DNA from 3 places in the Planococcus sp. RAB007_Raresut genome. Region 3 is predicted to be linked to each of the others. Evidence: riboswitches for the same ligand, from Rfam matches in the RefSeq annotation. Region 3 holds a riboswitch; each other region holds the start of a gene.
What was found. Region 3 has a riboswitch for lysine ahead of AC2Q9J_RS07370 (aspartate kinase). Riboswitches for the same ligand answer to the same signal wherever they lie in the genome.
Positions count from the first base shown of each region.

Region 1: another riboswitch for lysine. It lies ahead of dapA (4-hydroxy-tetrahydrodipicolinate synthase); the one in region 3 lies ahead of AC2Q9J_RS07370 (aspartate kinase).
Region 2: another riboswitch for lysine. It lies ahead of AC2Q9J_RS14915 (Na+/H+ antiporter NhaC family protein); the one in region 3 lies ahead of AC2Q9J_RS07370 (aspartate kinase).

Region 1 covers NZ_JBXYIF010000002.1:407,568-415,352, forward strand. The annotation lists gene AC2Q9J_RS06000 (alpha/beta fold hydrolase) at 91-888, shown strand; gene AC2Q9J_RS06005 (GGDEF domain-containing protein) at 900-1,829, shown strand; gene AC2Q9J_RS06010 (alpha/beta fold hydrolase) at 1,979-2,800, shown strand; gene AC2Q9J_RS06015 (STAS domain-containing protein) at 2,920-3,765, shown strand; gene dapA (4-hydroxy-tetrahydrodipicolinate synthase) at 3,818-4,705, opposite strand; lysine riboswitch at 4,847-5,027, opposite strand; gene AC2Q9J_RS06025 (SAM-dependent methyltransferase) at 5,156-5,776, shown strand; gene ypfJ (KPN_02809 family neutral zinc metallopeptidase) at 5,833-6,690, shown strand; gene AC2Q9J_RS06035 (TraB/GumN family protein) at 6,824-7,785, shown strand, end outside.
Region 2 covers NZ_JBXYIF010000007.1:33,389-41,173, forward strand. The annotation lists gene AC2Q9J_RS14895 (DUF86 domain-containing protein) at 1-363, opposite strand, end outside; gene AC2Q9J_RS14900 (YutD family protein) at 448-807, opposite strand; gene AC2Q9J_RS14905 (MetS family NSS transporter small subunit) at 1,006-1,128, opposite strand; gene AC2Q9J_RS14910 (sodium-dependent transporter) at 1,142-2,662, opposite strand; gene AC2Q9J_RS14915 (Na+/H+ antiporter NhaC family protein) at 2,857-4,434, opposite strand; lysine riboswitch at 4,544-4,725, opposite strand; gene AC2Q9J_RS14920 (bifunctional metallophosphatase/5'-nucleotidase) at 4,792-6,135, opposite strand; gene AC2Q9J_RS14925 (DUF72 domain-containing protein) at 6,163-7,023, opposite strand; gene sufB (Fe-S cluster assembly protein SufB) at 7,683-7,785, opposite strand, start outside.
Region 3 covers NZ_JBXYIF010000003.1:151,749-159,533, forward strand. The annotation lists gene uvrC (excinuclease ABC subunit UvrC) at 1-1,783, shown strand, start outside; lysine riboswitch at 1,826-1,999, shown strand; gene AC2Q9J_RS07370 (aspartate kinase) at 2,146-3,357, shown strand; gene AC2Q9J_RS07375 (nuclease-related domain-containing protein) at 3,942-4,874, shown strand; gene AC2Q9J_RS07380 (YslB family protein) at 5,112-5,513, opposite strand; gene AC2Q9J_RS07385 (succinate dehydrogenase cytochrome b558 subunit) at 5,717-6,328, shown strand; gene sdhA (succinate dehydrogenase flavoprotein subunit) at 6,374-7,785, shown strand, end outside.

The sequences.
Region 1 (7,785 bases), on a different contig from region 3:
CCATATGGATTGGACGGCTTCTTTGATATGATAGTCCCATTGGAAGTTTTATAAAGTAAAAGCGAAGCAAAAGGGAATGGGTGGACTGGCATGGTGGATGTTGCAAAAAGAAATAATGTGAGAATTACGGGGCAAGGGGAAACAGCAATTATCTTTGGCCACGGTTTCGGCTGTGACCAATTGGTGTGGAAAGAAGTCATTGATGAATTCAAAGATGATTATAAAGTGATTACATACGATTACGTTGGCTCTGGTCAAAGTGATAAAACAGCATACTCGGAAGAACGCTACAGCAGCTTATACGGATACAAGCAGGATTTGCTGGAAATCTGTGATTCACTTGAAGACGATAATTTCATCTTCGTCGGCCATTCAGTCAGCAGCATGATCGGGATGCTTGCTTCGATTGAACGTCCGGAATTGTTCAGCCGGCTGGTGATGATCGGGCCGTCTCCATATTACATGAATGAGCCCGGGTATAAGGGCGGATTCGACAAAACGGATATAAATGAGCTGTTGGACATGATGGAAGTGAACTACAAAGAATGGGCAAAATATTTAGCGCCGGTTGTCATGAGCAACGAGGATCGTCCGGAGCTCGCGGAAAACTTTGAGCAATTGCTTTGTTCGAATGATCCGAAAATCGCCCGTCAGTTTGCGGAAGTGACCTTCACTTCAGATATGCGTTCGGAACTCGGCAAGTTGCGGGTGCCGACTTTAATCTTACAAACCCAATTCGATGCCATAGCGCCACTCGAGGTAGGGCAGTATGTGCACGACCATATCGAGGGGAGCCGGCTGCTCGTCATGAAAGCATTGGGCCATAACCCCCACATCAGCGATGCCGGAGAGACGGCCGCAGTCATCAAAGCGTATTTGGCTGGTTAGGAGTTGAGTTGATGGAGGAACAATTGGATTTTGCCCCAGTGGGCTATCTGGTCATGGACCAGGAATTGAAAATAATTGAGATGAACCGGACAATGATTGAAATGGCACATTTGGAAGCTGTTCCCACTCATATGCATGATTTACTGACCATTGCTTCGAGAGTCTACTTTCAAACGTATTTCATTCCAGCAATCATCACGCACGGGGCCGTCAGCGAAATGTTTTTGAGGTTGAAAGGCCCTGATGGCCCGATACCGGTGTTGATGAACACAAAGAAAAGAAACGACTTCCTTGAATGTGCCTTCATGCAAGTACCGATCAGAAATGAATATGAAAATGAATTATTGAACGCCAGGCGGGAAGCGGAACAGATAAGCCGGGCGACAGCTGAAGCGAACAGCCAGCTTCAATTTTTGCTGGATGAAGTGGAATGCAAACGCGAAGAATTGAATGTGATGAACGGACGCCTGAAGGAATTGACTATTACGGATGTGCTGACTGGCTTGAAAAATCGCCGCTATCTGGAAGAGTTCCTGCCTGACATTATTGAAGAAAGCGGCCTTGCATTATTGATGATTGATATCGATTACTTTAAAAGGGTAAATGATCGTTTCGGGCATCATGCAGGGGATGTAGTTTTGAAGGAATTGGCGGATGTACTGGCCAGTACCATTGGGACGGCAGGTTTTGCTGCACGTCTTGGCGGAGAAGAATTTGTTGCTGTGCTACCGGAAATGGATTTAGCGGAGGCAGAAAAAGTTGCGGAAAAAATACGGCATAACGTCGAAATGAAGGACTGGTCCTATCAGCCGATTACCGTCAGCATCGGTGTCGCCGGCAATTCCGGCTGCAATACTTTTTCCGATTTATTGAACGAAGCGGATACGGCTTTATACAATTCAAAAAATGCTGGACGGAATCGAGTGACGGTTTCTTCTTGAATGGTGGACCTTGCCTTTGCGGCAAGGTTTTTTTATTGTTTTGTATAATTATTAAGCTCTTATTTTAGGAGATTGGTCTTAAGTTTGTTAGTATGAAAAGAGCATTGAATATAAAAAATCGTGATTTTATTGCAAGGGGGATGACGTAAATGGCTGAAACGAAAGAAGCCGCTGCCCAATTGATTAGAAGAAACAACGTTAAAATTGGGGGGCAGGGCCAGAAAGTTCTGGTGTTTGCACATGGCTTCGGCTGTGACCAATACGTATGGGATAAAATTGCGCCAGCATTCGAAACGAAATATAGAGTTGTACTTTTCGACTATGTCGGTTCCGGTAAGAGTGACAAATCGGCCTATGATAAAGAAAGATACCAGACATTGCATGGCTATAAACAGGATCTTCTTGAATTATGCGATGCCTTATCACTTGAAAACATAGTGTTTATCGGCCATTCAGTCAGCAGTATGATCGGGGCTCTCGCGGCAGTTGAACGTCCGGAACTGATGAAGAACCTGGTGATGATCGGCCCGTCTCCACACTTCTTGAATGAGCCCGGGTATAACGGGGGATTTGAAAGAGCGGATATTGAAGGCATGCTGCAGATGATCAAAGGCGATTATAATGAGTTCGCTAAGTTCCTGTCTCCAATAGTTATGCAGAATTCTTCCCGTCCGAATCTTGCCGCAGAGTTCGAAAAACTGCTTTGCTCAAACGATCCTGAAGTTATGAGTGATTTTGCGAAAGCCACATTTCTGGCAGACGTCCGTGAAGACCTGGAAAAAGTAAAAGTGCCAACTTTGATTTTGCAGACCCGTAATGATGCAGTAGCACCTGAATCAGTCGGTGAATATGTACATAGCCGGATTGAGAACAGCGAGTACAAATTGATGGATGCTGAAGGCCACAGTCCGCACGTCAGCGATGCGGAAGAAACCATCAGCAAAATTGCAGAATATCTATCCGTTTCCTGAACTTTCAATATTTTACTTTAAAATCTTCTGAAAGTTAATACAGAAAGCAGTACACGGGACTTCACTCTACAGGTATAATGAATTCAAATAACATAGAATGTTAGCTCATGGAGGTACTGATGGATAAACATTATGAAGTTTTGGGACAGCGCGTCATAGATGATAAATACCTGATTGCAGAACTGATTAACGAAGAAGTGATGAAAGATGCGGATAAAAATGATTTTATTCGGGATGAACAATTCATCAAGCAAGTCATCGAAGCCCGCGCCGGATTTGTGGAACTGCTTGGCAATTCTTTGATAAATTCCTGTGATGAGAAGAAGGTTTACGAAGCCATTGACTCCTGGGGATTTTCAACCGGCCGCTATTTCCTTGAAGCGAATATGATGCTGGACGCCGCTCTTGCTGAATCTTCGTTATACCGTAAACATTTGGCGAAATTGATCAGGAGTGAAGGGAAACTTCAAAACATCCCTATGGAGACTCTGTTCGATGCGATGGAATTTTTCCATACACTTTTGGATCACGCTATGTATTCTTACAGCAGCGCCTATATCGATGCATATCAGGAAAGACTCACTGCAGCGCGAAAGGAATTTTTCGAACTTTCCGCCCCAGTTGTGCCAATTGCCGATAAAGTAGCGATTTTGCCGCTGGTCGGCGATCTTGAAATTGACCGTGCTCAGTTCATCCTTGAAAAAACATTGACAGCGGCCAATAAACTCCGGATTTCCACATTGGTTATCGACCTTTCAGGTGTAGTGAAAGTCGATTCAATGGTGGCTGAGCAAATCATCAAGATTGTTCAGGCACTCAATATGGTAGGTGTTAAAGCGATTCTGACAGGCATCCGTTCCGAAATTGCCATCACATTATCTCAACTGGGTGTCGATACACGTTCACTCGTAACGGGCGGCAGCTTGAAGCAGACGCTAGAGAAGCTTGATTTCACAAAACTATAAGAGTCATAAAAAAACGCTGAAGCGCATTACTTCAGCGTTTTTTTATTGTGTTTTATACAGACACCTTAATATTGCCGGCTTCGAGAAGCTGACGTAAGGTGGCAGTTTCTTCTTCGTTCAACGGAATCATCGGCAAACGCACTTTGCCTGTCTCGATACCGAGTAATTGTAATGCGGTTTTAACCGGCACAGGGTTCGGCGCTGCGAAAAGGGCGTTCATGATCGGCAGAAGTCTGCGATGCTGTGCGGCTGCTTCTTTAATGTTGCCGGCCGTAAAGCTTGTTACCATCTCCTGCATTTCATTGCCGATGATATGGGAAGCGACCGAAACAATGCCGTCCGCGCCAATTGCCATCAACGGAAGGGTCAAACCGTCATCACCGCTGTACACAGTGAAGTCATCCGGGGTGCCATCGATGATCAATGACGCAGCGTCAAGGTTGCCGCTCGCTTCTTTGACAGAGACGATGTTGTCGACAGCGGATAAGCGAATGATTGTTTCCGGCGCCATATTGACAGCGCTGCGGCCAGGGATGTTATAAAGCATGATCGGCAGGCGGGTTGCTTCAGCGATAGCTTTAAAATGCTGGAACAAGCCTTCTTGCGCGGGTTTATTGTAATAAGGCGTGACCAGCATGATGCCGTCGACACCCGATTCTTCTGCTTGCTTGGTCAATGTGATTGATGAACGCGTATCGTTCGAACCGGTTCCGGCAATGACGGGAATACGGCCATTCACTTTCTCAGCGGTAAATTTAAACAGCGCCAATTTTTCAGCTGCCGTCAATGTGGGCGATTCACCGGTAGTGCCGGCAACGACGAGTCCGTCGGAACCATTGGCGATCAGGTGCTCGATCAGATTTTCTGTGGCTGGAAAGTCAATATCGCCGTTTGTGTCAAAAGGGGTGACCATTGCCGTGATGATTTTTCCGAAGTTCATAGTATCCCATCCTTTTCAATTTTTTTAAAAGTTTCATTCGCTATTAAAAATAGATCCAGCGGCATTCTGTCTGAGCCAATAAAAAAAGCAGCAGCGAAGGGCCGCTGCTGCTGCACAAACACAATCCATATGTGTTGCTGTGCGTCAGATAGCCCTCCATGCGAAAAATTCCGCATGACAGTCCGACATCTTTTAAATGCAGGACCAGCAACAGGAATCAGGGGCTTCCAGCCGCTTCGGCAAATACCCCTTCCGGCAGAAGTCGGGGGAGCCCGTGCTCCTCGTTCTGCTTACTGATGGTAATTGCGCCTCTATCCTCACTTCGCTGTAAAGGAAGCAAGAACTATTGAATTAGCTCGACTTTATCAAAATACGCTGTTATTTGCAAGTGGAATCGGGTATTGATAGGCAAGAATAGCAATTATGGCAAACGGAAACGGGGAGAACGATATGCAGGAATATGAAGGCGACCAGTATTTGAATATCGCGACCGAAGGCACACAGTGGATATCCGAAGCTACACTCCACCATAACCGCTACGAACCAACCCCCTATATGCATTTGAAGGAATTATTCAATCGCCATCCCTTAAAAAGCGAGGATGGCCTGGTGGATTTCGGCTGCGGCAAAGGGCGGCTGAATTTTTATGCGCATGACCGTTTCGGCTGCCGCGCGACTGGGATTGAACTGAACACCAGTTTTTGCGGAGAAGCCCAGGAGAATCTTAGAAATTACAGCCGCGCCGGCAGGCACCGGCTTGCCGATGACAGCATCAGGTTTCATTGTAAGATGGCGCAGGATTACGATGTGCATCCGGAAGACACGGTGTTTTATTTCTTTAATCCGTTTTCTGTCAAAATATTTATGAAAGTCGTGGATAATATTTTACGTTCTGCGGAAGATTTTCCGCGGCAAATGGATCTCATTCTTTACTATCCTTCCAGCGAATACATGGATTTTCTGGAACGCAATACACTTTTCGAATTGCTGGATGAAATCAACCTGCCAGCAATCAATAAAGATCCTGCGGAGCAATTTTTAGTTTATAGATACAACCCTCAGGTGATTTAACAATTTGATGAAAAGGGTATAAGCAATTGAAATGAGACAGAAACGGGTGTGGTCCTATGAAATGGAAAGGCCGGAGAGGCAGTGCGAATGTAGAAGACAGAAGAGGCAGCGGGGGCGGTAAAGGACTGGCGGTCGGCGGCGGGCTTGGCGGAATAGTGCTGATCCTGATCGTTACGTTTCTCGGAGGAGATCCGGGCGTGCTGCTCGATGGCATGGGCGGAAATGGGTCCGGCGGCAGCAGCTCAGGAGAACCTTACCAGGCGACCGAACAGGAAGAGGAACTGGCTGATTTCGTATCGGTCGTGCTCGCGGATACCGAAGAAGTATGGACGGAAGTCTTTGCTGAAGAAGGCATGCAATACGAGGAGCCGACATTGGTCCTGTTTACTGACAGTGTTCAGTCTGCCTGCGGCACTGCCGGCGCGTCGGTCGGACCGTTTTATTGTCCGGCGGATTACAAGCTCTACATCGATTTGGATTTTTACGGTGAATTGCAGCGTCAGTTCAATGCACCTGGTGATTTTGCGATGGCTTATGTCATCGCCCACGAAGTCGGACACCATGTCCAGAATCTGCTCGGTGTGATGCAGGAAGTGCAGCCGCTGCGCAATCAATTAAGCGAAGAAGAATACAATAAAGTACAGGTCCGCCTTGAACTGCAAGCGGATTATTTATCTGGCGTCTGGGCGCATCATGCCCAGGAGATGGGGTATCTGGAAGAAGGCGATCTTGAAGAAGCGCTGACGGCTGCAGCAGCAGTCGGCGACGACACCATCCAAATGCGATCGCGCGGTTATGTCGTACCGGAAAGTTTCACCCACGGCACGAGTGAACAGCGCCGAGAGTGGTTCTATAAAGGCTTTGAAGCAGGCAACTTGGATGAAGGGGATACCTTCAGCGCGGACGGATTATAAGAAGCTTTTGTGAAACATACGGAAAACGGATGCGCAGGATTGATATTTTCCGCCCAGTAATCCATTATATAGAATAGACAGTCTTTTCATGCATTTCATGAAAAGAAATAAATTCTATGAAGGAAGTAAATCCATGCAAGAAGAAAATATCACACGCCTGCAATATGGCGATAAAGAATTGATCCTGATCGGCACAGCCCATGTTTCCAAACGCAGCGCGGAACAAGTCAAAGAAGTGGTTGACGCTGAGCAGCCGGATTCCATCTGCATCGAATTGGATGCGCAGCGCTACCAATCGGTCACGGAAAACAGTAAATGGAAGGAAACCGATATCTTCAAAGTGATCAAAGAGAAGAAATCGAGTCTCCTATTGATGAATCTGGCAATCTCTTCTTTCCAAAACCGCTTGGCCGATCAATTCGGTATCAAGCCGGGGCAGGAAATGATCCAAGGCATCGAATCGGCAAAAGAAACTGGCGCTGAACTGGTGCTTGCCGACCGCAATATCCAAGTGACGTTTTCACGTATTTGGGGCAATATCGGTCTATGGGGCAAAGTTCAATTGCTGTCTTCGGTATTTTTCAGCATCTTCTCAAAAGAAACAATTTCTGAAGAAGACCTCGAGAAGATGAAATCCCAGGATACGCTGAGCGCGGTCATGGACGATTTTACCAAAGCCTTCCCGCGTCTGAAGACACCGTTGATCGATGAACGCGATCAATACCTCGCACAGAAGATCAAAGAAGCGCCGGGCAAGAAAGTCGTTGCTGTACTCGGTGCGGCGCATATACCGGGAATCACGAAAGAAATCCATAACGAACATGATCTTGAAAAACTTTCGGAAGTTCCGCCTAAATCCAAATGGCCGAAAATCATCGGCTGGGCAATTCCGTTGATCATCATCGGAATTATCGCTTACACCTTTATCTCTAATCCTGCAGCCGGCATCGATCAGACGATCAGCTGGATTCTGTGGAACGGTACATTGGCCGCAATTGGAGCCACTATTGCATTCGGCCATCCACTGGCCATTCTGACGGCGTTCGTTGCCGCGCCGATTTCTTCGCTTAATCCGCTTGTAGCGGCGGGCTGGTT
Region 2 (7,785 bases), on a different contig from region 3:
TTCTTTAAAGGCGCCATTCAGAACTTCAATAATATTTCCATGATCCATCTTCATAAAATCACGAACCAACGATTTACGTAAACCGATCACCCGTTTCAAAGGTGCATCCATTTCAGGCGAAATCACTTTTTCGTCAGTTAAGATATCAATGATGTCATCATAACTGCCGGGGTCCCTCATGATGAAACCATCAATCATGCTGTTGCCGACATCTATGATGGATTCGACGATATTATGCGTAAGCCGCTCCAACGCCAATTGGTCTTCAAGACTGTTCCAGCTCGATTTCTTTTTATATAATTCCAATAATGAATTCATATAAGCGATTGTTTCTGTAATTTTGCTGCGATCAATAAAATACATGTATAACCCTCCAACAGGTATAGTTTCTATCTATATATTATCATTACCTATAATAGCATAATGGCATAAAAAAACCCCGTTGCATCATGATTCTGCAACGGGATTTTCCTCTGTCGATTGCTCTGCTGTTTCAATTTCTGTTTCTGTAGCTTCCGGTTCAGCTACAGGTGCTTTGCCAACTTTTTTGATGACGAAATAAGCACAGCCGAAATTGCAGTATTCATATAAATAATCCTGCAGCGTGCTGATTTTGGTGTCGTAGCTCGCTTTATGGTTGGTGTCTTCAAAGAAACCCTTCAACCGCAGCTGGCCATAGCCCCAATCGCCAAGTATGTAATCATACTTGCCTAAAATCTCGCTGTAACGGTTATTGATCGCTTCTTCCTGAAATCCTTCGCGGTAATCGATGACGATTTCATAATTCCACTGGTCTATAGTAATCAAAACATTCACCATCCATTTACTTTAGCCTTCAGGCAAAGGCTTGCTTTTCAACGGCGCATTGCAAGCAATCTCCTTTTGAAAACCTGGAAGCCTGTCAACCATTCTCTTTCCCAAATGTACCATAAAGCCAACAGCCTAACAAGGAACAGTGCATCCAAAATAAAAACTCCGGAAACATAAAGTTTCCGGAGTTTTTCATCAAGCTGCGTTGTCAGCCTTGTTCTTTTTGCCGCTTCGTACTGCATGGAATATGCTGGCAGCCAAGCCGCCCCATAAAAGCACGATACCAATAATCATAACTACGATTGCGCTTACTTCCATAGCGTTAACCCCCTTATTTTTCTTCCTCGAATGCCGCGTGGCTCTTATGCCATTTGCCGAGTGAGAACAAGATTCCTAAGATCAGAGCACCAGCTGCTACAGCGACTCCTCCGAATAATGTGAACATATCGGAATAGCCTTCGTAGTTTCCTGTGTCATTATCGAACTCTTGAAGAATGTTAAGTTTCAGCAATCCGAACATCATATAACCCAATACGATTGGAGTTATGACACCAAGGCTGAATTTCCACCATCCGCCAAGGTGGATGTCAGAAATAGCATTCGCATGAGTTTTAAGGTTATCTGCTTTACGCAGGATCCATACAACCATGACAACTTCCACTAGGCCGACTGCTGCAACACCGAATTGGTTGATGTAGTAATCTGCTAGGTCAAGGAAGTAAAGACCGCCTTGAGTAGCGAACAAAATGGAAATTAATGCAGCCAATCCTCCACCGAAAGCAACCGCTTTGCGGCGTGAAGTTCCGAATTTCTCAGAAATTGCTGCTACATACGTTTCTGTTATTGACATCAAGGAAGTTAATCCTGCAAGAGTCAATGACAGGAAGAACAGGACACCGAAGAGCCCATTCAATCCTGGGAACTGGTTGATGATTTGTGGGAACACCACAAATGCCAAACCGACTCCGGCAGTAGCTACGTCAGCTACTTCCACTCCGGATTGCGCCGCCATGAAGCCGAGTGCAGCGAATACCCCAATCCCTGCAAGCAACTCAAAGCTTGAGTTGGCAAATCCGGTAATGAAAGCGTTATTTGTGATGTCCGATTTTTTCGGAAGATAACTTGAATAAGTTATCATTATGGCAAAGGCTACGGATAAACTGAAGAAGATATGTCCGTAAGCAGCAACCCAAACCGACGGATCCATGATAGCATCAAAATTCGGTTCGAAGAATGCGTTAAGACCCATCATAGCTCCATCCAAAGTAACAGCGCGAATTACTATGATAAGGAAAATGACCACCAATGTCGGGATGAAAATGCGGTTGGCAGCTTCAATCCCTTTCTTGACTCCAGCCATTAAAATGCCCAATGTAATTGCCCAAACCAGCACTAATGGAATGAATACTCCCCATACGATATCGCCGGTTTGCCCCGGGACGTCTCCCAGTTGCAGGAAATCTCCGAATAAGAATGCTTCTGTGTCATTCCCCCATGCCTGATTGACTGCGAATATTGTGTATCGCATTGCCCAGGCGATGATGACTGCATAATAGACGGATATGACGAATGATACAAGTACGGCCCACCAGCCAAGCCATTCCGCTTTCTTGCCGCTCATGCGGAAGAATGACAATGGCGCTGATCCACGGTATTTGTGCCCGATGGTGAATTCTAAGATTAGAATCGGTATCCCTGCGGTTAACAGAGCGAATAAGTACGGTATAAAGAATGCTCCTCCACCATTTTCATAGGCCACATACGGAAAACGCCAAATGTTTCCCAAACCGATTGCCGAGCCGACTGCCGCCATGATAAAACCGGCGCGTGTCCCCCATTGCGAACGTTCCATAATTTCTCCCCCTCTTTACGAACTTCCAATTTCCTTACAGAAAAATGGGAAGTTTGTATATTTTCAGATTATTTTCTAATCTAAAAATAGTATACCGAGCGGGTAGTTCAAAGTAAAGACGATTTCTTATATTTTTTGAAAAAACTATTATTACAATAATAAAAAAGCGGAGAGATATTCTCTCCGCTTTCCTTTTACTGAGCGTTTCTGGCTCTTTCGAGTATTGTTGTTCTTTGTGACCAAACTACGAATAGTATTGCAAGGATAACAACAACAGCAATTATTGACCATAGAAGTGAACCAGTCAAGCCTATGACTAAATACCCTGCAGAGGCGATTGCCGCAGCTGTCAAAGCATATGGGAGCTGGGTAGCAACGTGATCCATGTGATTGCTCCCCGCTCCAGTCGAAGATAAGATCGTCGTATCTGAAATCGGAGAACAATGGTCACCGAAAACAGCACCCGCAAGGACTGCCGACAGCGATGCCAATAACAATTCAGGCGCCGCTTCAATCATGATGGTACCGGCGATCGGCAATAGAATACCGAACGAACCCCAAGATGTTCCGGTCGAGAAGGCCATTACTCCAGCTAACAGGAACAGCATCACAGGAAGAACTGAAACCGGAATATTTCCATCACTCACAACTCCTGCCAGATAAGTACCTGTCTCAAGTGCACCGATCAGGTAAGTCAGAGACCAGGCAAAAATCAGAATCAGTACTGCTCCGATCATCGATTTGATCCCTGCCCAGATCCCTTTTCCAATCCAACCGGCATTCGCAGTTTCATTTTTATTCATTTGCAGCAGGTATAGAACAATGGATGTGATTGTTCCAAGGAGTCCACCAACCAGCAAGGACAAAGGAACATCGGTGTTTTCAAAGATCAGCCAGATATCCATTTGCTGGCCGGCGTTTTGATAGCCCGTCCATAACATTGCGGCGATTGTCCCTGCGACCAATACAAGAATCGGAAGCAATAAGTCAAGAACACGTCCATGGGAATGCGAAGGAAATTCTTCCTTCATTTCTCCAGGGATCGATTTTTCAGGGTCGTAAAGCTGTCCGTTTTCGATTGCGTTGATCTCGTGCTTTTTCATTTCCCCGAAATCGACATCACGGTAGGCAACGAAGAATACGATGGCCAGTGCAGCAATTACATAGAAATTCATCGGCGCCATCCAGAGGAAGGCTTCCAAAGCGGAATATTCCACAAATGTCTGCCCGGCAAGAATCGTAGCGATGATTCCGATGATTGCCGCTCCCCAGCTGGAAACCGGCGAAACCACACAGACAGGTGCTGCAGTTGAATCGATGAAATAAGCGAGTTTCGCGCGGGACACTTTATAGCGGTCAGTTATGGGGCGTGCAACCTGTCCGACTGCCAAAGCGTTGAAATAGTCATCGATAAAAATAACAATACCCAGCGCGACGGTAAGAACTTTTGCCCCGCGGCGGGATTTGACGCGTTTTGAAGCCCAGTCAGCGAAAGCATGGCTTCCTCCGGACAAACTGACGAATGCAGTTATGATGCCCAGCAATAATAAGAAGAGAAGTATAAAGACATTATACGCATTAAAGCCTTCATCCCAGAATATCACCTGAAATGATGTGAGTAATTCCTGCATGGCACCAACCGGCGCGAATGATGTTAAAATGAGCGCTGCAGAAATGATACCTACGCCCAAAGATAATAGTACCCGCCGGGTAAGTAATACCATTACGATTGCGATAATCGGCGGCAGGATCGAGAAGATCGTGTTTTCCATGAATAGTTTCCTCCTATTTTTTGATGGAATAGAATGGAGAAAAAAAGCCGGCTCTATCCAAAGGGACAAGTCGGCTTCCTACAATTCGTCTGTGCGGTAAAACATCAAACAACCCTGTAGCTCTCCATTTATGCAAGCATAAATGACAGTGACATCCCTATTAAGGATGACCCCAGCCTCACTTCCCGGTGACAACGGAAAATGGACTTCGGCAAAATCGCCTTTCAAATATGATCATCGCTGTCACGCTCACATATTTTACTTATCGGTTTTGCAGCCTCTACCCATCGATATACAATTCTTTGTTAGCATATACTAAAATTGTTTTGAAATCAAGGTCAATTTCATCCAGTTTGCTTACCGTACCGTGTTTCGCGAAAAATAATCACTGAATACGTCCCGGATAAATTCAGGCATAAAATAAGTTTTCGGAGAGCGTTTAAACTCCGGAAAGAAATAACCGAAAGTGAACATATCCAATGTGATGAGTTTATATACACGGTCACTGTCAGCCAGCTGGCCATTTATATATAAATGATGATTGTCCATGTCCATTCCTGTGCGGATCATCTTCCCAAAAACAGCTCCCCTGAAACCTAAGCCTTTCAACTCAAGCTGCGGCCATTCGGAATTCATCGACTGAAGATAAATTTCCTTTAATTCTGCGCCTGTCAGCTCAATCATGCACGGATTGATGGGATGTGGAAGCATCCGGTGGAAATCGTAACGCGTAATTTCGCCTAATGGCATATCTTCCATAAACAGGCCTGCGTTGAATAGCGCACAATCCGCTTCCGAAAATTCAATCATGGCCTTGCCGAATAACTGAGCCAATTCCGACTCCTTAAACCACTCGGCTTTAAGAGCTGAATCATTGTAGAATACAGCATCTCTCATCAATTCCTTGCCACTTTCCCGCAGCTTTTGGTCGTAGCTGCCATCCGGATTCTCCAATTTCTCTGTCTCAATCAAATAAGCTTTTTTCTTCTTCAGATCTTCTTCAATGATAACGTGTCCGAGATAAGCTCCGAATTTGCCTGCCGCTCCGAGCAGCACATCGCCGATCATCTTTCCTTCGTGAAAAATGTGATGCGTATGCGCGCCCAATATCAGATCAATTTCGGGACAGCTCTCAGCAAGGATTTCATCTTCTCTGATTCCGAGATGAGACAGACAGACAATAAAGTCTGTATCCGCTTTAATCTCATCCACTGCCTGAATAATCGATTCGCGCGCCGCAGTTATTTTCCACCCCAGCCTTTCATAAAACGGAGTGAATTCTGCAGTCGCTCCCACCAGACCGATGCGCTTGCCCTCAGGTGTCCGAAGTATTTTATGCGGCTTGGCCCAGGGCGGCTGTTCCCCATTTTCACTTAATAAATTGGAAAGGATGACATCAAAATCCGCTTCATTGTACAGTTCATCCAACTCTTCCTTGGACAAAGTAATTCCTTCATTATTGCCTATGGTCACAGCATCATATCCTGCTTGGTTCAGCAATTCCACATTTCCTTTTCCTGCTGTTCCTTCAGTAAATGGATGCGAACGGTCCACATGGTCGCCAATGTCCAATATAAGGCAGAAATCGCCCATTTCGGCGTGCCAGCGCTTCCGTTCAGCCAATAAAGCATGGATACTCGGCCAATTGCCAAAATGGCTGTGCAAATCATTTGTATGATATATATGAATGGTTTCAGCCATTTTACAACACCTCTTTATAACCTAACGTTAAAATTCTCCTTCAAAAAGATCCAGTTGTTTGGGAGCAAGATCTTCGAAGGTCAAATCATTCATTTGCTGAAATTGTTTGGCGTCCCCAGCCGCATGGCCGCCGGAATTATTATTGAATATGATGTAAACATTGTCAGCCTGTTCCGCCAGCTTATTTGCCGCTTTGCTGATTTCCGTTAACTCTTCACGGTTATAATCATATAAATAACGGACTTCCCGCCATTTCTTTGAGTTCCCTACATTTTGCCACCCATGAACGTTGCGGCCGTGAAGCCGGAACAGGACTTTATCTTTTCGGGTCGAGACAGGTACCAGGGGAATCGAACCATCACCCGCCTGGGGTTCATCACAAACCGAATGGATCAAATTGTGTTCCCGCAGAAACTCGAAGGTTTTTTCTCGGAACCCTTCGGCATACCAGGACTGATGACGGAATTCGATCGCCAAATCAAATTCACTCAGCTTGTCCGTAATACGCCTGATTTCATCTACATTTTCTTTTACACAATCAAACCACGGCGGAAATTGCAGCAATACCATCGCGAGTTTTCCGGCTTCCTTCAGTGGCCTGATGGATTTTATATATGCCTCATACATTTCCTCTTCTGTATCAAACGGATTTTCTCCGCGTAAATGTCCGGTCATCGCCTGATATGCTTTAACGATGAACTGAAAAGAATCAGGTGTTTCAGCAATCCATTTCCGGATATTCCTTTCGGGCTGCACAGCATAAAAAGAAGAATCCAGTTCCACGATTGGAAAGTGTCCTGTGTAATCAGCCAATCTGTCTTTTTGCTTCGATCCCGGACTGTAAACATCCGGGTGATCGCCCCAACCCGTTAATCCCGCATAAATCATTACGCCACCTCCGAGATACTGTTAGTTAAATGATAGCACAGAAAAAATAGAACGTCCTACCTGAGCTTTACCCATTAAACGAAGAAAAAATCCCCATTGCAGTTAAGCAATGGGGATTCGCAGGCTGTTGAGAAACTGTCGATTTCTTCAACCCTTACGCTCTAGCCGGAAGCTTTCCGCGGGGAGCGGCTTGAGCCTCCTCGTGCACTTCGCTCCCTGCGGGGTCTCAGGACTCAGTCTTTTTCCCGCAGGAAAGACATTGACCGGAGCTTGCAAGGTCAAGTCTTTGCGACGAAGCAGCGCAGCGATGCAGGAGCACATCTTTGCCATTCACCGCCTAGCGCTTCATTCTGATTTCATGCGGAATCAATGAAAATCTTTTTACTTAGATCAAGCTATTATGCAACTCCATTTATAGAAGGTAAATAGAGATATGGAGCAAAATAGCGAAGACTCCCAGGTGAGCAGAAACGGAGTTGGCTTTCCAACTCCGTTTCGGGCGAAGTGCTGAGATCCACTCGGGCGAAGTGCAAAAAGCCCGAGTTAGCTCAGCGCAAGCCACCAGGAAAGCGGAGCTGTTTTGCGGAATATCGTTTGCACATTTTCATAAATTAAAATCCCCACTGCAATTAAGCAGTAGGGATTTGTATAAGAATCTATTAACCGATTGAACCTTCCATTTCGAACTTGATCAAACGGTTCATTTCAACCGCATATTCCATCGGAAGTTCTTTTGTGAATGGTTCGATGAAGCCCATAACG
Region 3 (7,785 bases):
ATTGATTCAACATAAATTGGCAGTACTGCCCGACCAGCCTGGCTGCTACCTCATGAAGGACCGTCAGGACACAATCATCTATGTGGGCAAAGCGAAGGTGCTGAAAAATCGTGTGCGTTCCTATTTTACAGGCAGCCACGATGCCAAGACGCAGCGCCTGGTCAATGAAATCGAGGATTTCGAATACATCGTGACGTCTTCGGACAAGGAAGCGCTGATTCTGGAATTAAACCTCATCAAAAAATACGATCCGAAATACAATATCATGCTGAAAGACGATAAATCCTATCCTTATTTGAAAATCACGGGTGAGCGTCATCCGAAACTGATCATTACAAGACAGGTGAAAAAAGATAAAGGGAAGTATTTCGGCCCTTATCCGAATGCCTACTCGGCGAGCGAAACGAAAAAATTGCTCGACCGTTTGTATCCGTTGCGGAAATGCCATCAGATGCCGGACCGTGCCTGCCTTTATTATCATATGGGCCAATGTTTGGCGCCGTGCATCAAACCGGTTGAAAAACAGACATATGCGGAAATGATCGACGAGATTTCGAAGTTCCTGAATGGCGGTTTCCGTGAAGTCAAACAGGACCTGGTCGAAAAAATGTCGGAGGCATCTGAAAACCTGGAGTTCGAACGGGCCAAGGAATACCGCGACCAGATCAGCCATATTGAAAACGTCATGGAAAAACAGAAAATGGCGATGAACGATTTTACCAATCGCGATGTTTTTGGCTATGCCGTCGACAAAGGCTGGATGTGTGTGCAGGTCTTTTTCGTGCGCCAAGGTAAACTGATCGAACGCGACGTCTCCCTGTTTCCGCTTTACCGCGACCCGCAGGAAGAATTCATGACCTATCTTGGGCAATTCTATGAGAAATCAAATCATGTGAAACCGAACGAGATTTTATTGCCGGAGGGTGAAGATGCGGAGCTGGTCAAGGATTGGCTCGGTGTTCGTACGCTTGTGCCGCAGCGTGGCAAGAAAAAAGATTTGGTGCTGCTGGCGAAGAAAAATGCTGAAATCTCGATTAAAGAGAAGTTCCAGCTGCTTGAACGTCAGGAAGAACGGACGATCGGTGCTTGCCAGGAACTTGGCGAGGCGATGAATATCGAGACGCCGCTTCGTATTGAAGCGTTCGATAACTCGCATATCCAAGGGGCGGATGCAGTATCGGCGATGATTACATTCATCGACGGCAAACCTTCTAAAAAGGATTACCGCAAGTACAAGACGCGCACGGGATCGAAACCCGATGATTATGCGGCAATGCGGGAAGTCATACGGCGCCGTTATTCACGCGTGCTGAAAGATGGATTGCCGCTGCCTGATTTGATTGTCATTGACGGTGGTAAAGGGCAGATGTCATCAGCCCGCGAAATTCTGGAAGATGAACTCGGATTGTCGATTCCGATTGCTGGCCTGGCGAAAGATGCCAAGCACCAGACATCGCAATTATTGTACGGTGATCCGGTTGAAGTCGTGCCGTTGAAGCGGACGAGCGAGGCATTTTATCTCATGCAGCGCATACAGGATGAAGTCCACCGATTCGTCATCACATTCCACCGCCAGCTGCGCGGCAAGAACTCAATCAGTTCTGCGCTCGACGGACTGGAAGGCGTTGGTCCGAAGCGCCGGCAGCAATTGCTCAAGCATTTTGGATCTGTCAAACGAATCAAAGAAGCGGACGCAGCTCAGTTGATGGAAGCGGGCATGCCAGAAAAATTGGCGGAATCCATTCATCTGCATTTTGCTGAACAAACATTGTCATCTGAATGAGTTCGTGTTATTGTAATAAGCATAAATTGAATCACTTGTAAAAGTGGTGATAGAGGCGCGGGCGTCAAAAGTAGCCATCCGGAGATTTGCAGAATCTGTGAAGGATGAGGAAAGGGACGACCGCCGAAGTGTGTGAAGGCTGCAGCCGAACATGCTGGTTCTGCATTTAAGAGATGCAGGGCTGTCAGAGTAATACTCTGGAGGGCTATCTCACATGGACGTTTTTCGTACATGATAAATGAGGTAGTTTGCCGGATCGACGGCAAGCTGCCTTTTTTTATGTCTGGTACTGGTGTCCACTCCAATGGACGCCTGCACTTTTCATGCTGAGGGCCACATACTGATGTGGGAGTGGATTAGATATGGAAACGGTAGTTATGAAATTTGGCGGGACGTCAGTGGCGACGCCAGAAAAGATTGTTGGCGTAGCGAAAAAGGTGATTGCCGAGAAAGAGAAAGGGAAGCGTGTCGTGATCGTCGTGTCGGCAATGGGCAAGACGACTGACACTTTGCTCGGACTGGCATCAGAAATTTCTGCCGAACCGCCGAAACGCGAGATGGACATGCTGCTTGCGACAGGCGAACAGGTAACGATTTCATTGCTTGCAATGGCCTTTAAACAACTTGGGCACGAAGCGGTATCATTCACCGGGTGGCAAGCGGGCATCGAAACCGAGTCAGTTCCGCGCAATGCGCGCATTGAACAGATTCATACGGAGCGGCTCGAAGCGGTTCTGGATAACGGATTTTTCGCTGTAGTGGCTGGCTTCCAGGGGGTCGACCGCATCGGCAACATCACGACGCTCGGCCGCGGCGGTTCCGACACAACTGCTGTCGCGCTGGCTGCTGCTTTGCAAGCTGAGAAATGCGATATCTATACGGATGTCGACGGCGTTTATACGTCGGATCCCCGTTTTGTGAACGGCGCGCGCAAGCTGGAGCAGATTTCCTACGATGAAATGCTTGAACTCGCCAATCTCGGTGCCGGCGTTTTACACCCGCGCGCTGTCGAATTCGCCAAAAACAATAACGTCCCTTTAACCGTCCGGGCGAGCTATTCCGACGAACCGGGAACTATCATACAAGAGGTGGTCACTGTGGAAAAAAATCTTATCGTCCGTGGCGTAGCATTCGAGCCCGGCATTGCCCGCGTAACCGTTGCATACAATAAACCCTTCAACGGTTCACTCGCAAACATTTTCATGACGCTGGCTGAAAACCATATCGATGTCGACATCATCGTCCAAAGTATTTCAGAAGAATTCCAGCCCTCCGTTTCATTTTCAATAAAAGAGGACAGCCTGGAAGAAGTGCGCCGTGTGCTCGATGACAATAAAGAAGCGATCGGCTTCAAATCGACAGACTTTGAAGTCGGCCTGGCAAAAGTCTCAATCGTCGGCTCCGGCATGGTATCCAATCCGGGTGTCGCGGCCCGCATGTTCGACATCCTGCGCATGTCAGAAATCCCGGTCAAAATGGTCAGCACTTCGGAGATCAAGATTTCTGTAGTTGTGCCAGGGGGCGACATGGAGAAATCTGCGAATACGCTGCATGAGGCGTATGGATTGGGATGAGTTTGGAATTGAATAAGTGATGTGTGGGCCCGGCGGTTGCCGGGTTTTTTGTGTTTTAAATGATAAAACCGACATTATTATGCCTAAGAGCAAGAGCGGATTTTTCGCCTTGGCGGAAAAATCCAATGTCTGAATGTCTGGAGGAAATCTTCGCCTGTGCGAAGATTTTTTCTAAATAGGTTCTATAGGGGTCAATATATTTTTTTAGTACAGTATTCAGGATTGTATAAATTTCATAATTCAGATAATTATAAAGGGGAGGCGGCGGTTGTCGGGTTTTTAATGGAATGAAAAAGTAATTACCCAGATAGAAAGTGCAAACCACGAAATTGTAAGTGAACTTCGAAAGGTGAACGCCTCAAACTTTTTGCTCCACCCTTAACCTAGTGATAAACCCATTATTACCCAAGATCGGGCGGGGCGGGCCCCGCCCACTGGGCAGTCCGCGGACGCGGACTGCTTTCAAATCAGGGTTTGAATTTTATATCGGGAAGTAGCAAAACGAAACATCTTTCTTCTATATAGTAGTGTTATAATTCAGATAACTTGATGGAGAGGCGGCGATTTGGATAGGGGAGGAACGGTTGGAGATATGGGAATGCGTGCGGCTGCTGATGGAGCGATTGCCGGACAGGCATCCCGAGCAGGAGTATTTGAAAAAGGAGTTTCATCGTTACGAAGCGGGTTGGCAAGGTGAGAAGCGTCTGCATGCAAAAATGGTCGAGTTTCATTGGCACGAACCATATGAACTCTTGTGGGATGTGGGTTTGCGGCTCGGTGACTGGAAAGTGCAGATTGACGGCCTGCTGATTACGCCGCGTTGCCTCATTGTTATCAGTTCAAAAAATATCAGCGGAAAAATCCATTTTAACGGGACGACAAGTGAATTTTACCGGTTCAACAACGAAGGTGAAAAATTGGTCCTGGACGACCCGTTGGTGCAGCTCGCCAAGCACACCGGTTTTCTCGAGCTATGGCTGGAAAAAAGAAAAGTAATGCACCCGCCGATTGATGGAGTAGTCGTTTTTACCCCGAGGCATTGCGAATTTATTGCGAAGCCGGTTGGGCCTAATATTTGCAAGACGTACCAGGCGGTTGAAATGGTTTATGGGATTCTTAAGAATCGTGCTGCATTGGCTGACTCCCCTAAGCCGAGCAGGATCAGGCGCCTTATTGAAGCAAACCTTTGCCCGTATGAGCGGCCGCCTTTATGTGAATATTACCGGATTGATCCGCGTGAGTTGAAGGTGGGTGTCAAATGCGTTGTGTGCCGGGAATGTACAATGGAGCGACTATATAAAATTTGGAATTGTAAAGCTTGCGGCCACCAAGATACAAATGCTCACGAGTTGGTATTACAGGAATATTTCGTTCTGGTCAGTCAGCAAATTGACAGTAGGGAATTTCGCCGGTTCAGTGGCATAGAGTCGAGACATGCAGTTTTTCGTATACTATCTGCCGCCAACCTTATAACGACAGGCGGTAAGAGAAATCGAAGATATCTCGTAAAAAAATAATCCTGTTCCCTAAAACATCTTCTTCGGAAGATGTTTTAGTTGTTAAAATAAGAGATTATTATTAAGTTGAGCACAAATGCTGTTCTCCCGCGCACAACGACGGCACTCCCGCGCACAACGACGGCACTCCCGCGCACAACCAGCCTTCTCCCGCCCACAAACCCCACCACCCCCAATCCAACCCACAAAAAAAACCGCCCCACACCCGTGAGACGGCCAAACTGCATCATATTCCACTCAAACTTGCTCTCGCAGATCCGTTTTGAGCGTAATCCGCACCGATTTCTTCTTCGGCAGCACTTCATCGTACGCTTCGGTCAAAAAGCCGCTGATTTTCTGCTGTTGCTGAGCCAGGAAGCCGGCTTCGAGCTTGAAGCAGCGGTTATCGAGTTTAAAAGGGCGCAAAACGAAGACGATTTCGTCTTTGCCGGATTTTTCTGTCACCAATTCGCCAAATCCTGCTTGCTCGAAAAAGTCGCCGGCTTCGTCCAAAGAGAAGAGAGGGAACTTCCGGGCGAGTGATTTGCCGGCCCAGTAGAGGACGTCGTTTTCGTGTTTGCCCAGTATATCGGATAATACATAGTCGCGAATAATTTCATAACCAAAATGCTCGTTGGTTTCAGGTTCTTTTGCAGTCATCGTAAACCCACTTTCAATATGTAGAAACCTTGCAGGGAATCTTCTGAATTAAGACAAGTTGCCTTGACGCTCCTAATAGAGCGGAGTACAATAAATATGTCATATTATTGTATCATGATGTTCCATGCAGTCAATGGATGCTTTCGTAAAATATCGATTGCGCCGTTAACTGCCTTATTAATGTTTTGAGGAGGGTAAAAGTTTTGGATAATCGTGAATTTTTATTGCGCAGGTTGCATTCATTGCTAGGAATCATTCCTATCGGTATATTCCTTACACAGCATTTGATCGTTAACCACTTCGCAACACAAGGTGTCGAGGCATTTAATACCGCATCCCACTTCCTTGCGAACCTTCCGTTCGTAATTTTCCTGGAGATTTTCGTTATTTATCTGCCAATTATGTATCATGCCTTCTATGGTGTATACATAGCATTCACTTCGAAGAACAATCCTGGCCACTACAGCTATTTGCGCAATCTTTTGTTTGTTGCTCAGCGATATACAGGAGTCTTCCTTGTAGTCTTCATCGCATGGCATGTATTTGAAACACGCTTCCAGGTAGCAATCGGAAATGCGGCAGAAGCTGATTTCAACATGATGGCCAACATCTTGGATAATCCTTGGATGTTTGCATTCTATGTTGTCGGTGTTCTGACAGCTGTTTTCCACTTAGCGAACGGCCTATGGTCTTTCCTAGTAACTTGGGGCATTACTCAATCAGAAAAAGCTCAGCGATATACGACATACTTCACACTTCTAGTGTTCGTAGTGCTGTCGACTATCGGTATCCGCGCTTTATTGGCATTCGTTTAATACGAATTCGATCATTGGTGAATTAAAAGAGGAGTGAATACCAAAATGGCGAAAGGCAAACTTATTATTGTCGGTGGCGGGCTTGCTGGTTTAATGGCGGCTGTAAAAGGCGCAGAAGCTGGCGCGGCAATCGATTTATTTTCAATCGTTCCGGTTAAACGATCTCACTCTGTGTGTGCGCAGGGCGGTATCAACGGAGCGGTAAATACAAAAGGTGAAGGCGATTCACCGGATATTCACTTTGACGACACGGTATACGGCGGGGATTTCCTTGCGAACCAGCGTCCAGTCAAAGCGATGACAGATGCGGCGCCAGCGATTATCCGCTTGCTTGACCGCATGGGCGTTATGTTCAACCGTACGCCTGAAGGTTTATTGGACTTCCGCCGTTTCGGTGGGACGATGCACCACAGAACAGCTTTTGCCGGCGCGACTACTGGCCAGCAATTGCTTTATGCACTTGATGAGCAAGTGCGCCGCCACGAAGTAAGCGGTCTTGTACAGAAATACGAAGGATGGGAATTCCTTGGTTTGATTCTTGATGAAAACGGCGTGAGCCGCGGAATCACTGCTCAGAACATGACGACTATGGAAATCAAAGCGTTCCGCGGAGATGCTGTCATCATGGCAACTGGCGGACCTGGAATCATCTTCGGAAAATCGACGAACTCTGTTATCAACACAGGTTCAGCGGCTTCCATCGTTTATCAGCAAGGCGCGTATTACGCAAACGGCGAATTTATCCAGATTCACCCGACTGCGATTCCGGGAGACGACAAGCTTCGCTTGATGTCTGAATCGGCACGTGGTGAAGGTGGCCGTATCTGGACTTATAAAGACGGAAAACCTTGGTATTTCCTCGAAGAAAAATATCCTGCTTACGGAAACTTGGTTCCTCGTGATATCGCTACACGCGAAATCTTCGATGTCTGCGTTAACCAGAAGCTGGGCATTAACGGTGAAAACATGGTTTACCTGGATCTTTCACACAAAGATCCGAAAGAATTGGATATCAAACTTGGCGGAATCATCGAGATCTATGAGAAATTCACAGGTGATGACCCACGCAAAGTTCCAATGAAAATCTTCCCGGCAGTCCATTATTCAATGGGCGGATTATGGGTCGATGATCACCAGATGACAAGCATCCCTGGCGTTTTAGCTGCGGGTGAATGTGATTACTCTCAGCACGGTGCAAACCGTTTGGGCGCAAACTCACTCCTGTCAGCTATCTACGGTGGTATGGTTGCAGGACCGAACGCACTTGATTACATCAAAGGCCTTGAGGTTCTTGCGGAAGACATGCCATCAGACATCTTTGACCAGGCAGTTGCTGAAGAGCAGCGCAAATGGGATGAGATTCTTTCACTTAATGGAACAGAGAACGCATATGTTCTTCACAAAGAGCTTGGCGAATGGATGACGGATAATGTAACAGTCGTTCGTTATAACGACCG